DNA from 2 places in the Gracilibacillus caseinilyticus genome. Region 2 is predicted to be linked to the other one. Evidence: a T-box and tRNA genes for the amino acid it is inferred to sense, from the RefSeq annotation. Region 2 holds a T-box; the other holds one or more tRNA genes.

Region 1 (8,109 bases), 2.1 Mb from region 2:
TTACTTATATAACCAATACTTAGGTCAAGATTCTAAAACATCATCGCATAATTTAATTATTCTCGAAGAATACTTTTGCTTTCTTCTTTTCAAGATCTTCTGATTGATCGGGTAAGCAAGAAACAATACAATAAAACCAAATGCGATATTAATAAGTCCAAAAAATAAATAATCTTTTACTAGCCACAAGCTTAAACCACTACCAATTATAAAAATCCCTAGTACGACTAAAAAATAAAATATTATTAATGCTGGTACTTTGACCTTTTTATCCAGTGCTCTTAATTGTTCCATTTTATCTATATTTACATTCTCATCCATGTACTGTAAACGAATCTGTTCGACCTCTGAGCGTATCTTTTGCTTTGATACAGAATGATAAGTAAAACTATAACCTTTGTTATCTTTCTGATCTGTCATATATACTCACCTCTTAGTGTTTTCTTAATGCGCACAGTAAAAGTAGTCCCTTTACCTAGCTCACTTTCCACTGATAGATCCCCCTCAATTATATCTATCACTCTTTTTACCATTGCAAGACCTAAGCCATTACCTTCTTTGGCATGAGAAGTATCACCTTGATAAAATTTGTCAAAAATATGTTTACCAGTCCCCTCATCTATACCACATCCGTTGTCTTGCACCTGTACTTCAATTGCATCTGGATGATTATTTAATGTAACTTTTATTAAGCCATCCGGAGGAGTGAATTTAACAGCATTAGATATAAGATTGCTCCATACAATTTCTAAGAGGTTCTCATCACACGATAAATAGGCATCGTCAATATCAACGTGTACCTCGATATTTTTCTCACTCCATGCCTCTTCAAAGGAAAGTAAGCTGAATCTTAACTGCTCACTAATATTATATTCTTCTTTATCCGGATAAATTTGCTGATTTTCTAGCTTATTTAATTTAAGTATATTGGTGACCAATCCTGTTAATCGTTTGCTCGCATCTTCTATCGTTCGAGCATATTCGATTCTCTGTTCCTCACTCAGCGTTTCACTTTTCTGCATGTTTGCATAATTTTGAATAATGGCAAGCGGCGTTTTTATCTCATGAGAAACATTAGAAATGAAATCCGTTTTCAACGTTTCCAGCTTGGCTAATTCATCTGTCATTTTATTAATTTCATTACCAATTTCATCAAACTCATCCATTTTCCCCATATGTCGAGAAGGAATTTTAATGGTGAAATCTCCTTTTGAAATCCTTTCTACTGACTCCAGAATTTTTCGAACCGGTTTTTCAATCGTGTATTTTCTTCGTATGCTATCAATTAAACTTATTGCAAGACTAATTAATATTAAGTTTCCAATAATATATACTTCTATTAATAGTCCTGAAACATCATCGACTCTCGTATAAAGTAAAATACTGATAGAGCAAGCAGTCAATGTTAATAGAAAATAAAATAAAAAATTATAAAAAGAAGACAAAGTATAGCTTCTCTTTTTATTATTTTGCTTTTTCATAACTCCCACCACATCCTGGTTTAGTAATACCTATCTTTCTTTCAAAACCGCCTTATACCCCAAACCATGCACAGTAACGATTTCAAAAGCAGTCGATTCACTAAATTTATTTCGTAATTTCGTAATATACACATCCACAGCACGAGGTTCAGATTCGGTTTCATATCCCCAAAATTCATCCATTAATTGTAACCTAGTAAATGTCTTTTTTGGATAAGACAAAAGTTTATATAATATTTGAAATTCCCTTAAGGTTACTTTAACTGGCTCTTCATTCAAAAAAGCAGTTACCTCCTCAGCATTTAGAACTAAATCACCGACTCTAAGTTCTTTTTCATTTGCAATATTTGCTCGTCGAATCAGTGCTTCTACACGCATAAGTAACTCTTCCAATTCTATTGGTTTGACCATATAATCATCAATTCCCATTCGATAACCTTTTCTTTTTGTGTCATCTAATGCTGACACAAAAAGAATTGGAATGGTTTTATTTAGTCTTCTAACAGAGTCAGCAAATTCAAATCCATCTATCCCCTTCATCATGATATCAGACACAATAATATCAATCTTTTGTTCTGTGAGTGTTTCCATCGCTGTATCAGCATCTAAACAACTTACTACAGTGTACCCTTGGTCACTTAAATATTTCCACATTACTTTGTTTAATTTTTCATCATCTTCTACAACTAATATACTACTCATCTTGTACCTCCTCGTATTTTGAGAAAAAGTATATCACAAACTTGTTAAAAAAATGTTAAAGTACATATAAATGTTATAATCAAGATTAATTGCCCTTCATAATAATAGTGGATTTCAATTTTGCATTTGGCACAATGAACAATAAATTAATTACTATTTTCAAACGATTTTATTTAAATTTAACATAAAAATGAATGGTTGTTATAGAAAGCATGTTATTATTTACTGGGATGAATTCGTTATCTAATTAAATTACCAATAATTTGGCTTACACTTTCTAACTTAAAATCAAATATTGAAGAGTAAATGGAAATGTATTACATTTACTTAATTTGATTTAAAGATTTATTACTTCCATAACCATTGAGTTAGGTATAGAGCCTCCTGCTTGTTTAATTAGTGCTTCAACAGTCATAGCATTCATTATTCTAGTCATGGATTCAGACTGTTTCACATTTTTGCCACGTCTCCACGTTTAGACTTTACAAAAGCCATCATATCGTCTAGGACTTGGGCTCCCTCAAGACTTTTCCGAATATCCGCCATTACATCTTTAATAGAAAATATCCCTCGGGCTTACTCGGACTAAGCGACCGGTACCAACTAGATAAAACCATTCAGCTTATCAATCCAGATGGGGACCCAATAAGGCTAAATGACATTACAGGTATCTATATGTTGGTACAGTGGAAAAGTAAAAATACGGATGAAATACAAGAAGACAAAATAATATACTTTCAGTAAATAGCTCAACAGCTCTTAATGGCGAAACTGATGCAAATAGATATACTAAATATGCAACATCAATTGATTCAGCTAAGTTTTATAGGTTAAAAATATGTAGAATTAATGTTGGTATTTGTTAACCCATCAACAGGGGAAACTAAAGATTTACACTGGATTACGGAGATAAGTTTACCAAGAAATTTTATCTAAGCAATAAATTACCTGGTCAATACTATCATATGAAAGAAGGAATCACTAAATTATGACTAATAGAAGTAGTTCCATTTGAGAAAATGGTTCTGCGTCAAATGTTGGGGTAGGAATCTTTGCTCCTATCCCTTAACCAACTTGAAAATCTAGGTTTTTAAATTGATGATGCAGTAATACACGTAACCTTAATCGATCGTATCGTTTAAAGCCAAATGCATTACGTTTAATAACCTTTGTTTGGTTATTTAGGCCCTCCACAAATCCAGTGTTGTAGTCAAAGGCAAAACTATTTAAAACTTCTGCTTGCCAGTTCTTGAGTGTACCAGCGGCTTTGATGAACTCATCTAGTCCTGCTTTTTCTACCTGTTTGTAATAGTTATACAGTCCTTGTTTTACTTCACCTAAATCTTTTGTTCCAACCTTTTTCGCTCCTTCAAACCAGGAGCGGAATGCTTCCTTTAAACCATAGGCCTGTCGTAAATCCTCCGACAAGCCTAAATATCTGTCTAAATACCAGTGTTGCTTACTACTCAGTTCTTCATATCGTTTATAAAAAATGTGTTTCATACGCTTGCACTTTTTGCGGTCGTAATCATGGAATTCTTTTTGAACACGTCTTCTCACTCGTTCTAAAGCCCAATAAATATACCGACAAAAGTGGAAGCGATCTGCAATGATGATGGGGTTCCGCAAAGCCTTTTGAACTGCTGACTTAAAGCTTTAGCTCATATCCATGACAACCATCTTTACTTGAGATCCTTTTTTAGCTAAGTACTTTTTAATCGTACGTACAGAGCGATTCGGTAATATATCAAGCGGGACACCCGTTTCTCCATTTGCGATGATTACTTGGTATTTACCTTCTGTTGTATCCCCTTTATATTCATCGATAGCTATTACTGGTGGTAACGTGTCCACTTCTTTTAAACTAGTAGCTGCTAGTTGATCAAATCGACGAATAGCTGTTGTTTGAGAAGTTCTGAACTGACCAGCAGTATCTTTAAAGTTTTTTCCCTGAATAACACGAAGCCCTAGGGCTTGATTCCATTCCTTTGAATGTCTTTGATATCGCCCTACAACTTGGTTTTTCTCAGGAAACCTCTTTCCACAAGTACAAACGTATCTTCGCTTCCTATAAAACAGATAAGATGTTCGTTCAAAGAGCTTTAAGTGTTGTACCTTTTGTATTCTATAGTCATGGACGTGGCTTGTTCTTTCCCCACAAGCAGGACAACGGTGTTTCTTAACAGGCAACTTTATATGTAAGTAAAAGTCCCCCTCCAACTCCTCCATCTTAGTAACAATAACACTTTCTAATCCTGGTAAATTCATGTTAAACTGCATGTACACGCATCTCCTATCCCTTTGGTTTGTTTCTAGTCCATTCAAGTGTAAAGGATATAGGAGCTTGCGTGTTTTATTATGCTTAATTTTTTCAAACCCCAACATATATAATAGAGCCTATTTTGTAGTGTTATGAGAATACAAAAAAGCTCCGCACTTATTAGTGCGAAGCCTTGATGTTACAACGTTTTAGTTGTGTATTTAGTACCGGTGGCCGGGGTCGAACCGGCACTCCGTGAGGAACACGATTTTGAGTCGTGCGCGTCTGCCAATTCCGCCACACCGGCATAATTATGATGGAGGCGGCAACCGGATTTGAACCGGTGATAAAGGTTTTGCAGACCTCTGCCTTACCACTTGGCTATGCCGCCTCGATATTATATAGTATATGAAAATAATACTTGAATATGTTAAATACAAATGGAGCGGAAGACGGGATTCGAACCCGCGACCCCCACCTTGGCAAGGTGGTGTTCTACCACTGAACTACTTCCGCTTAAAATGGCTGGGCTAGCTGGATTCGAACCAGCGCATGACGGTACCAAAAACCGTTGCCTTACCGCTTGGCTATAGCCCAATAAAATATATAATGGGGCGACCAGTGGGGATCGAACCCACGCGTGCCGGAACCACAATCCGGTGCGTTAACCACTTCGCCATGATCGCCATCACAAGAAAAACAGGGGTAGTAGGAATCGAACCCACACTGGAGGTTTTGGAGACCTCTGTTCTACCGTTAAACTATACCCCTACAATAAATAATATAATTATTAAATTAAAATGGTGGAGGGAGTAGGACTCGAACCTACGAACCCGATGGGAGCGGATTTACAGTCCGCCGCGTTTGGCCAACTTCGCTATCCCTCCATAAAAATATAAACATAAACGTGAATTTTTTTAAAGTGGTGGCTCGGGACGGAATCGAACCGCCGACACACGGATTTTCAGTCCGTTGCTCTACCGACTGAGCTACCGAGCCATATTAATGAATGAAAACATGATATGTTGTTTTATAAGTGGCGGTCCGGACGGGACTCGAACCCGCGACCTCCTGCGTGACAGGCAGGCATTCTAACCAACTGAACTACCGGACCATTAGGTTGCACCCAATGGGCACTACGAACATTTTCTTTCGAAGAAATTATTTCATCGTAGTAAGAAAAATTGGTTGCGGGGGCAAGATTTGAACTTGCGACCTTCGGGTTATGAGCCCGACGAGCTACCAGACTGCTCCACCCCGCGATAATATAAATAATGTTAATTTAAAAATGGTGGAGGATGCAGGGCTCGAACCTGCGACCCCTTGCTTGTAAGGCAAGTGCTCTCCCAGCTGAGCTAATCCTCCATTTGAAAGGATTTATACTTTCCTAAAAGTTAAGTGGCATTTATGGTGACCCGTACGGGATTCGAACCCGTGTTACCGCCGTGAAAGGGCGGTGTCTTAACCACTTGACCAACGGGCCTATATTTAAAGTGGCGGAGAGCGAGGGATTCGAACCCTCGGTACGGCGTTGACCGCACACACGATTTCCAATCGTGCTCCTTCGACCACTCGGACAGCTCTCCATTGGCTCCACAGGTAGGATTCGAACCTACGACCGATCGGTTAACAGCCGATTGCTCTACCACTGAGCTACTGTGGAATGGAATGAAATTGCTTGGCAACGTCCTACTCTTGCAGGGGCGCGAGCCCCAACTACCATGGGCGCTGAAGAGCTTAACTGCTGTGTTCGGCATGGGAACAGGTGTGACCTCTTCGCTATCGCCACCAAGCCTGTACTGTTTTCAGTGACAAAGAATATTATACTATGTATTTTGAAAAAATCAAGTATAAATTTAAAAATACTTTCAAAACTAGATAAGAATTTTTGACATCAACAAAACCGTTGGTATAGATAAGTCCTCGATCTATTAGTATTCGTCAGCTTCACATGTCACCATGCTTCCACCTCGAACCTATCAACCTCATCGTCTCTGAGGGATCTTACTCACTTACGTGATGGGAAGTCTCATCTTAAGGGGGGCTTCATGCTTAGATGCTTTCAGCACTTATCCCTTCCACACGTAGCTACCCAGCGATGCTCTTGGCAGAACAACTGGTGCACCAGCGGTGTGTCCATCCCGGTCCTCTCGTACTAAGGACAGCTCCTCTCAAACTTCCAACGCCCACGACGGATAGGGACCGAACTGTCTCACGACGTTCTGAACCCAGCTCGCGTACCGCTTTAATGGGCGAACAGCCCAACCCTTGGGACCGACTACAGCCCCAGGATGCGATGAGCCGACATCGAGGTGCCAAACCTCCCCGTCGATGTGGACTCTTGGGGGAGATAAGCCTGTTATCCCCGGGGTAGCTTTTATCCGTTGAGCGACGGCCCTTCCATTCGGTACCGCCGGATCACTAAGCCCGACTTTCGTCCCTGCTCGACTTGTAGGTCTCGCAGTCAAGCTCCCTTCTGCCTTTGCACTCTGCGAATGATTTCCAACCATTCTGAGGGAACCTTTGGGCGCCTCCGTTACATTTTAGGAGGCGACCGCCCCAGTCAAACTGCCCACCTGACACTGTCTCCGAACCGGATCACGGTTCTGGGTTAGAAGGTCAATACAGCCAGGGTGGTATCCCACCGGCGCCTCCACGTAAGCTAGCGCTCACGTATCTCAGGCTCCCACCTATCCTGTACAAGCTGTACCAACATTCAATATCAGGCTACAGTAAAGCTCCACGGGGTCTTTCCGTCCTGTCGCGGGTAATGCGCATCTTCACGCATAGTATAATTTCACCGGGTCTCTCGTTGAGACAGTGCCCAAGTCGTTGCACCTTTCGTGCGGGTCGGAACTTACCCGACAAGGAATTTCGCTACCTTAGGACCGTTATAGTTACGGCCGCCGTTTACTGGGGCTTCGGTTCAACGCTTCGCTAATGCTAACGCATCCCCTTAACCTTCCAGCACCGGGCAGGTGTCAGCCCCTATACTTCGCCTTACGGCTTCGCAGAGACCTGTGTTTTTGCTAAACAGTCGCTTGGGCCTTTTCACTGCGGCTTCTCGCAAAAGAAGCACCCCTTCTCCCGAAGTTACGGGGTCATTTTGCCGAGTTCCTTAACGAGAGTTCTCCCGATCACCTTAGGATTCTCTCCTCGCCTACCTGTGTCGGTTTGCGGTACGGGCACCCTTTTCCTTGCTAGAGGCTTTTCTTGGCAGCGTGAAATCCGGAACTTCGGTACTATATTTCCCTCCTGATCACAGCTTGTGATTGCCAGACGGATTTGCCTATCTGACTCACTTACTGTTTCAACGCACACATCCAGTGGTGCGCATTCCTTATCCTTCTGCGTCCCCCCATCACTCAAACGGAATTGGGTGGTACAGGAATATCAACCTGTTGTCCATCGCCTACGCCTTTCGGCCTCGGCTTAGGCCCCGACTAACCCTGAGCGGACGAGCCTTCCTCAGGAAACCTTAGGCATTCGGTGAAGAAGATTCTCACTTCTTTTTCGCTACTCATACCGGCATTCTCACTTCTAAGCGCTCCACCAGTCCTCACGGTCTGACTTCGCTGCACTTAGAACGCTCTCCTACCATTGATCGTAGATCAATCCGTAGCTTCGGTGATACGTTTAGCCCCGGTATATTTTCGGCGCAGCGTC
Region 2 (8,109 bases):
CCAGCCATAAACGAAATCTTGTGCAGTTACAGGATCTCCATTTTCCCATGTTGCATCTTCACGCAAATGGAAAGTATAAGTCAATCCATCCTCACTAATTTCTGTTTCGTCTTTATTCGCAACACCTGATACAATTTCACCACCAGTTGCTATACGATATAAGCCCTCATAGACAGCCGAAACATATTGGAAGGAGACGTTATCTTCAGCCATAATCGGATCCATTGTCGGAATATCTGCAGTTGCCGCAATATTCAAGACTTTTTCTTCATCTGTTTGCGTACTTTCAGATTCATTGGTATTTCCTTCCTCTTCTGATCCTTCTTCAGAATCACTTCCTGTTGTTGAACATGCTGCAAGTACTAGTCCTAAAAGCAGAGCTACTACTAGCAAAAACCATTTGTTTTGTCTCATTAATTAAACCCCCTAGTTTTATTAATTTATTATGAAGACAAATTTAACAATTCTTATTATACAAGGAATTTTCACACAATTCACTAAATTTTTATACATTTTGTTAAAAAAACTAATAAAATAGACCGATTCGCGCGAAAAAATGGTATTTAAGTCTTATTTTCTTTATTATATTTGGAATATTTAAAGTTTTCTTTATATTCCGATTATTCTGATAATTGATTTTGAGGTTATCATACTGCATAATTAGCTTGAAAGGAGACGACATTTATGACTCACATTAAGAGGCAGACCATTCTTTTTGTCATACACCTTCTATTATGCCTAGCTTTTGTATTTCTATTTATGGAAAAGTTCGTACTTTTGCATTATATTAATATATTGTTTTACCTTGGTGGAGGCTACTTAATAGCAGGATTGTTATTGTATGTTACGGCTAAACGTTTTTTCGATATTACGGCAGGCAGCTTTCAGAAAGTCTTTACGAATACTAGTAAACATAAACAATGGGAAAGTACCATTGTTTCAGTACGCCCCCCATCTGAACGGGTCAGTATACAAGCACTTCGATTTTTCATCGTACAGGGAAGTGGTTTACTGATCATAATGCTCGTATTACTTGTAATATATTATGGATAACTCGAATTATGCTTGAAAAATCTTGCAACATTTTATATAATTCAATCAAATCATAAAGTCTGGAATTTAGAAGATAGAAGTACTTTTTCTCCGCTAGCTTGAAGAGAGCCTATGGATGCTGCAAATAGGTACTAAGGGAAAAAGGAATTGGAATTTTCTTAGGACGTATTCCATGTCACTAGGCATTACTAGTACTTAAGTGATCACTTTTATCGTGATAACAAGGGTGGTACCGCGGTTCATTCGTCCCTTTTTTCGGGAAGAGAATGGACTTTTTTTAATGCAAAAAAAACAGTAGAGGTGAGGAAAATGAAAACAATATTCTCTGGTATTCAACCAAGTGGAAGTCTAACATTAGGAAATTATTTAGGAGCGATGAAGCATTTTGTTTCACTACAGGAAGAGAACAATTGCTATTTCTGCGTCGTAGATGAACATGCCATTACCGTCCCACAAGATCGACTGAAGCTTCGTGACAATATTAAATCACTTGCAGCGTTATATATTGCATCAGGTATTGATCCTGATAAATCAGTATTATTCATCCAATCCGAGGTCCCTGCCCACACGCAGTTAGGCTGGATGTTACAAACGGTAAGTTATATAGGCGAACTCGAGCGAATGACACAGTTTAAAGACAAATCTCATGGAAAAGAAGCCGTGTCTGCAGGGTTATTAACCTACCCACCATTAATGGCTGCCGATATTCTACTTTATAATACCGATATCGTACCAGTTGGCGAGGATCAAAAACAGCATCTTGAGCTGACTCGTGATCTCGCTCAACGATTCAACTATCGATTTAATGACATTTTTACCATCCCGGAAATCAGCATTCCGAAGGTAGGAGCAAGAATCATGTCATTACAGGAACCAACGAAAAAAATGAGTAAATCTGATGATAATCAAAAAGCATCTATCTTTATGCTCGATACCGAAAAACAGATTGAAAAGAAAATTAAAAGTGCTGTAACCGATTCTGATGGTATCGTGAAGTTTGATAAAGAGAATAAGCCGGGAATAAGCAACTTGCTTACTATTTTTGCAAGCTGTACAGGTGAAACCGTTGAAGAAGTAGAAGCACGATATGAAGGAAAAAACTATGGTGAGTTTAAACAAGATACAGCTAATGCTGTGATCGACGCCTTACGCCCTATCCAGGAACGCTATTACCAGTTAATTGAATCAGACGAATTGGACGACTTACTCGATCAAGGCGCAGATAAAGCTAATTTCGCCGCTACTAAAATGATACGCAAAGCGAAAAAAGCAATGGGACTTGGCAGAGTGAAAAAGAAAAGATAAGCGAGAAAAACCGGGAATACCCCCGATCCTAACTAACAAAATAATATCCAACTACCTATAACATGGATTATGTATAGTGGAGCTGTCTGATATGGAGGTAATTTTGATAGATTTTATCTGCTTAGCAAAGCTCCGGAAATATGCTCCGCGTCCTGTGGGCACGGCTTCAGCTAGGCTACTACTTGCACTGCTTCGTTGCTGCCTTGTGCCGAGGAAGCCCGCTTCGAAGCAATACTTGTAGACACAGGCACAGACTAAGTGGATCTTCAGCTCGCGCTGATTCCACGGGAGTCTCCGTATATTTCCTACGCTTAAGTAAAGTGCTACAATGAATGGAACAGCTTAAAGCAGTCGTGTTATGCATAGAACATCATCAAATTTAGATGTAAATCTTGCAGGTGATGCTCCTTAACCTACCTGTCGCATTAATTGTGGAGCTATACATGAGCGTAGACCAACCACGTAGACTCACCGCGGGACGCGGAGTGGTTGGACGGAGCGGTATCCCAGCACATGAATCATTTCAAGATTTCTTCAACGCTAGTTAACATAATCCATGTTATAAGAACCCATATTTAATCATAAGCCAACTTGATTCACTTTAATAAAAAAGATTCCGATATCTTTTGACTATCGGAATCTTTTTTATGTGCTTAATTATGATCGTAATGATTTTGTGGAATAGGTATCCTGTTCGCGCTCCCAAATGTCTTCATAGAAAGCCTGTCCTTTGATGATCTGTTTGCAAAATTCTTCATGATGGATACTCCAGCCTTCTACCACCTCATTATATAGCGTTTGCCAAGCTTTCTGGAATGTCATTTCTTTGATGGTGTGATAGCGTTCCGGTGACCATTCTGTCAGCCAATACCGTACTTCTTCCGAACACTGTCCTACATTTAACTGGTCTAATGCGATCATTAATAATTGCTTTAATTGACGTTCTTTTCTTGTTAAGCCCACCATATAATTGGTTGGCAATGATAAAATGTGAAATTCTTTATCCGTTGTATTACTTAACGAATAGGTTGTAGCCGTTCTTCCTTCAATCAGGTCTGCTACTAAACGCTCCTGGCGAGGAATTAACCGGCTTTTTCTAATCGGGATATGATAACCCATTGTATCGAATGCCAGAATTGCCGTACCATTCGTTACAATACAGGCGTAATCTAACGCCTTTCGTTCCTGATTTTTTCGCACATACGCACGTTGATAAATTTTGTCTAATATCTCTTGAGGAATATCTTGTAAGTCATTTTCAATGTAATCGAAGGTTTTGTTGTCAATGAAGAGTATTGGAGCTTGATCGAGAATTTCTATGCCGTCAGCCTTTCTCCATTCATGAAAAGGACATACATTGTAGCCATTTTCTTCACCTTCAAACCAGTTGACCCATACATCATGTAAATACAACATATTACGAACCCTCACTTTAGCTAATCTGTTTATCAAACAGTATGACCATTACAAGATAATTTATTCTTCTCTTGTTATTATTTAACAGAATACATCGAGATCTTCTGTAATGAAAAGCCCATCAAAATAATGCCAACAATCAAAAAATAACACTCCATTTTTGTCTGAACAATTGACAGATAATCGATGAAAGATAAGCCAGCAGGAATAAAATTCAAATAGAGTATGATCGAAATACCACCGGAGATAGAAAAGCCAAATCCTATTAAAAAAATAAATACATATACCACCCTAATCCGCTCCTTAACCGGTTTATACATGTATATGTACAAGCCTTCTATCTATTACAAATGATAGGAACGTTATGCAAGGATTTTTCTTTCTATAATAGGATTGTGAGGATGCTCTTGTTTACGATACAGGAACGAAGAAGTGCAGATTGCCAGCTTCCTTTAATACAGATTATGTCTGCTTTTGGACCACATTGATATATTGTGAGTGCTGGGATACCACTCCGGCCAACCACTTCGCGTCCTGCGGGGCATATTTCCGTAGCTTTGCTAAGCACATTCCATCTGTCAAAATGGCCATATTGATATGCATAAAAAAACTCCACTTATGCTAAGTGGAGTTTTTTTTCAATTATTGATATTTCTTAAAGACTAACGTTACATTATGACCACCGAAACCTAGTGAGTTAGTGATGGCGATGTTAACGTCTTGTTCGATTGCTTTGTTCGGAACATAGTTTAAATCGCACGCTTCGTCTGGTGTTTCATAGTTGATCGTTGGTGGCACAATGCTGTCTTGAATCGATTTCACACAGATAATGGATTCAATTGCACCTGCAGCACCCAATAAGTGACCAGTCATGGACTTAGTAGAAGACACATTAAATTGATAAGCATGATCCTTGAACACCGACTTGATTGCTGCTGTCTCATAGGAATCATTATATGCCGTACTTGTACCATGGGCATTTACATAATCAACTTGCTCTGGAGAGATTTCAGCATCATCAATCGCTTGCTGCATTGCACGTGCTGCTCCTTCTCCTTCCGGTGCTGGTGAAGTAATATGATAAGCATCGCCGGAAGCACCATATCCTAAGATTTCGGCATAAATCGTCGCCCCACGTTTTTGAGCGGATTCTAATGACTCAATCACTAGGATACCTGCACCTTCCCCCATAACGAAACCGTCACGATTTTTATCAAAAGGTCTGCTAGCTGTTTTCGGATCATCATTGAAAGATAAAGCTTTCGCAGTCGAGAAACCAGCAAAAGACATATCCGTCAATGGTGCTTCTGCTCCACCAGTAATCATGTAATCTGCATCACCGCGTTCGATTACTTTAAATGCATCACCGATCGAATTGGCACCTGAAGCACAAGCTGTAACAGAACAGTTGTTAATTCCTTTTGCACCTAATTGAATTGATACTTGACCCGCTGCCATATCCGGAATAAGCATCGGTACGAAAAATGGGCTTACTCTTTTATAGCCTTTATCCATAAATCGACGGAATTGTTCGTCATAAGTAGCCATACCACCGATTCCTGAACCAATCCAAACACCTACACGATGAGCATTGTCATCATTAATATCAAGCTTCGCATCTTCAACTGCCATTTTTGCAGCTGCTACCGCGTACTGTGTAAATAAATCCATTCGCTTGGATTCTTTTTTCTCCATGTACTGTTTAGGATCCCAATCCTTTACTTCAGCTGCTACTTTCGCAGGAAAATCATCTTTATTTACCTTTGTCACATAATCTATTCCAGAAGTACCTGATTGAATCTGATCCCAAAATTGAGTAACGGTATTTCCTAATGAAGTGACCGCCCCCATACCAGTTATCACAACTCGATTTTTAGTCATTATGATTCCTCCATTTCTTTATTTGCCCCACTTTAACGCGACAGCGCCCCAAGTTAGACCTCCACCGAAGCCTACTAAGACTACTAAATCATTATCCTTTATTTTACCGTTTTTTACGCCTTCAGACAAAGCAATAGGTATGGAAGCCGCTGAAGTATTGCCGTATTTATTAACATTCACGGCCATTCGATCTACTTCAATACCAAGTCGTTGTCTGGCAGCTTCCATAATACGGATGTTTGCCTGGTGCGGAATTAAATAGTCGACATCCTCTTTAGCATAACCTGCTTTTTCCACAACATTTACAGAGGATTCTGGCATTTGGCGAACAGCAAATTTAAACACCTCGCGACCATTCATAAAAATAAAGTCTTCGTTTTGTGCTAAATATTGGCCGCCGCTGCCATCAGCGCCTAGTTCAAACGAGAGTATACCTCGTTCGTCACTTACAGGCCCCATAACGGCTGCGCCTGCTCCATCACCAAATAACACACAAGTATTACGATCAGACCAGTCTGTAATTTTAGACAGTTTTTCTGCTCCAATAATTAAAATATGTTTATATGATTCGGTTTCAATAAATTTCTGTGCAGTAATCATACCATACATAAATCCGGCACAAGCTGCACTGATATCCATCGCCGCTGCTTTTGTTGCTCCTAAACGTTCTTGCAATTTACAAGCTACTGTCGGAAAAGGCTGATCAGGAGTTACCGTTGCGACTAGAATTAAATCTAAATCTTCTCCTGTTATACCTGCTTCATCTAGTGCTTGTGCTGCTGCGTTATATGCCATATCGGAAGTATCTTCCGTATCTGCTGCAATTCGGCGTTCTTCTATTCCAGTTCGTGTACGAATCCATTCATCATTGGTTTCCACGATTTGTTCCATATCTTTATTGGTTAATACTTTCTCGGGTACATAATGACCCGTACCTAATACGCCTGCTTTCATAGCTATCCTTCCTCTCAAAGGAATTATTATCAATTATTAAGACTTGGTACTAATTTTATAATAACTACTTTTATTTTTCAAGTTTATTTTCTTCCACAAAACCAAAAACTAGGGATAATGACCATACAGAAATCTTTCTCTAACATAGTATAAATACGGGAGGGATATAGTTGGCGCAAGACAAAGATAATCGTTTTGATCGACTGATGTTTGGCAAAAAAGCAGAAAAAGAAGAACCAGTTCCTGAAGAAACCGACGACACATTCGATTTAATTGATACTTTTCAGTTATTAAATGATACGTATCAAAAATTATCTCCACTCAAAGACATATTCGTAAAGTCCTCAAAGAAATAGCTGTCGACGGCATCGACAGCTATTTTTCCGTTTGATGTGGCAGTAATCCTGTTTCCTTATATTCGTTGATGGATTCACTGACCTGGTCGACAAATCGTTCGGGCACTTGTTTGCTGTAAGGTCCCATCGTAATAACATCTTCATCGAAACCAAAGTTATAGATCCCACCTGGCAAATCCCCATCTTTTAATTGACCAATAGCGTATACATACAGCTTGTCAATGTGCTGAATGGTACTCGTTAACACGGAAGAACCACCTGCAGGCTGCTGATCGTTGACATAACCAATGGAAAAAATGCCATCATTTTTTGCTGCTTCAACAACGGAGACACTAAACGCATCTCCTGCCGGGTAAATAACATCCGTTTTCTGATCACGCATAGCTTGATAATGTTCCATCGCTAACTCTTGTTCATCCCAGTCATAGACATATTGAATATCCACATTGGCATCGGGATTTTTGTACAGCACCCCTTCATAGTAGCCCTCCACCTCTGGCTGCCATTCATATGCTGCAATTATCCCGACTCGATTGGTTTCCGTCATTTCCCCTGCTATCATGCCGGCAAAAAAACCCATCGCTTGTGCATTGAAATTTAAGCTGATTAAATTATCAGCAGAATAACCGCCATTGACATAAATAAATTGAATATCAGGATAAGAGGCATGAATTTGGTTAAACATTTCTCCATAATTGCTGCTGTGTCCGATGATCACCTGAACCCCTTTACTGGCAAACTCTTCTACAGCAACATTCACTTGTTGTTGCGTCTGAACACCTTCTTGAAAATAAACATCCGTGTCATATTCCTCTTGAATATTGAGCAATCCACGATACCCTTTATTGCCCCATGTCTGATCATGAACCGTATGCTCGATCAGCATGCCGACTCTTTCTATTTTTTCTCCATTTCCACCAGACTGACAACCAGATAAAAACGAAATCATACATATAATAGATGAAAGCATTACGATAAATTTTTTCAATCATCTGCACCCCTTACACCATTGGCATCCACGAACCTTTCACTTAGGACTATTTTATCGTTTTGCATCATGTCCGTAAACTAAGAAAACATTACAAATTGATTACAAATGCAAAAGAAAGTGTTGCAAATGCCTATTAATAAGGTGAAGTAGACC

Evidence for each region. A T-box is a leader RNA that pairs with one kind of tRNA and senses whether it is charged. The one in region 2 lies ahead of trpS (tryptophan--tRNA ligase), so its partner is inferred to be a tRNA-Trp.
Region 1: it has a tRNA-Trp gene. The T-box ahead of trpS (tryptophan--tRNA ligase) is inferred to sense a tRNA for this amino acid. The anticodon was not compared.

Annotation. Positions count from the first base shown of each region.
Region 1 covers NZ_CP095072.1:274,115-282,223, forward strand. The annotation lists gene MUN88_RS01210 (hypothetical protein) at 25-420, opposite strand; gene MUN88_RS01215 (HAMP domain-containing sensor histidine kinase) at 417-1,481, opposite strand; gene MUN88_RS01220 (response regulator transcription factor) at 1,512-2,183, opposite strand; partial or broken gene MUN88_RS01225 (ISL3 family transposase) at 3,249-4,469, opposite strand; tRNA gene MUN88_RS01230 (tRNA-Leu) at 4,669-4,750, opposite strand; tRNA gene MUN88_RS01235 (tRNA-Cys) at 4,761-4,834, opposite strand; tRNA gene MUN88_RS01240 (tRNA-Gly) at 4,885-4,959, opposite strand; tRNA gene MUN88_RS01245 (tRNA-Gln) at 4,966-5,040, opposite strand; tRNA gene MUN88_RS01250 (tRNA-His) at 5,054-5,129, opposite strand; tRNA gene MUN88_RS01255 (tRNA-Trp) at 5,144-5,214, opposite strand; tRNA gene MUN88_RS01260 (tRNA-Tyr) at 5,245-5,330, opposite strand; tRNA gene MUN88_RS01265 (tRNA-Phe) at 5,367-5,442, opposite strand; tRNA gene MUN88_RS01270 (tRNA-Asp) at 5,481-5,557, opposite strand; tRNA gene MUN88_RS01275 (tRNA-Met) at 5,629-5,705, opposite strand; tRNA gene MUN88_RS01280 (tRNA-Val) at 5,733-5,808, opposite strand; tRNA gene MUN88_RS01285 (tRNA-Glu) at 5,852-5,926, opposite strand; tRNA gene MUN88_RS01290 (tRNA-Ser) at 5,938-6,029, opposite strand; tRNA gene MUN88_RS01295 (tRNA-Asn) at 6,032-6,106, opposite strand; rRNA gene rrf (5S ribosomal RNA) at 6,120-6,236, opposite strand; rRNA gene MUN88_RS01305 (23S ribosomal RNA) at 6,355-8,109, opposite strand, start outside.
Region 2 covers NZ_CP095072.1:2,658,007-2,666,115, reverse strand. The annotation lists gene MUN88_RS12565 (peptide ABC transporter substrate-binding protein) at 1-414, opposite strand, end outside; gene MUN88_RS12560 (DUF3899 domain-containing protein) at 685-1,053, shown strand; T-box leader at 1,117-1,307, shown strand; gene trpS (tryptophan--tRNA ligase) at 1,363-2,358, shown strand; gene MUN88_RS12550 (DUF3603 family protein) at 3,016-3,774, opposite strand; gene MUN88_RS12545 (YuzI family membrane protein) at 3,852-4,064, opposite strand; gene fabF (beta-ketoacyl-ACP synthase II) at 4,417-5,655, opposite strand; gene MUN88_RS12535 (beta-ketoacyl-ACP synthase III) at 5,674-6,609, opposite strand; gene MUN88_RS12530 (hypothetical protein) at 6,780-6,965, shown strand; gene MUN88_RS12525 (BMP family ABC transporter substrate-binding protein) at 6,985-7,953, opposite strand.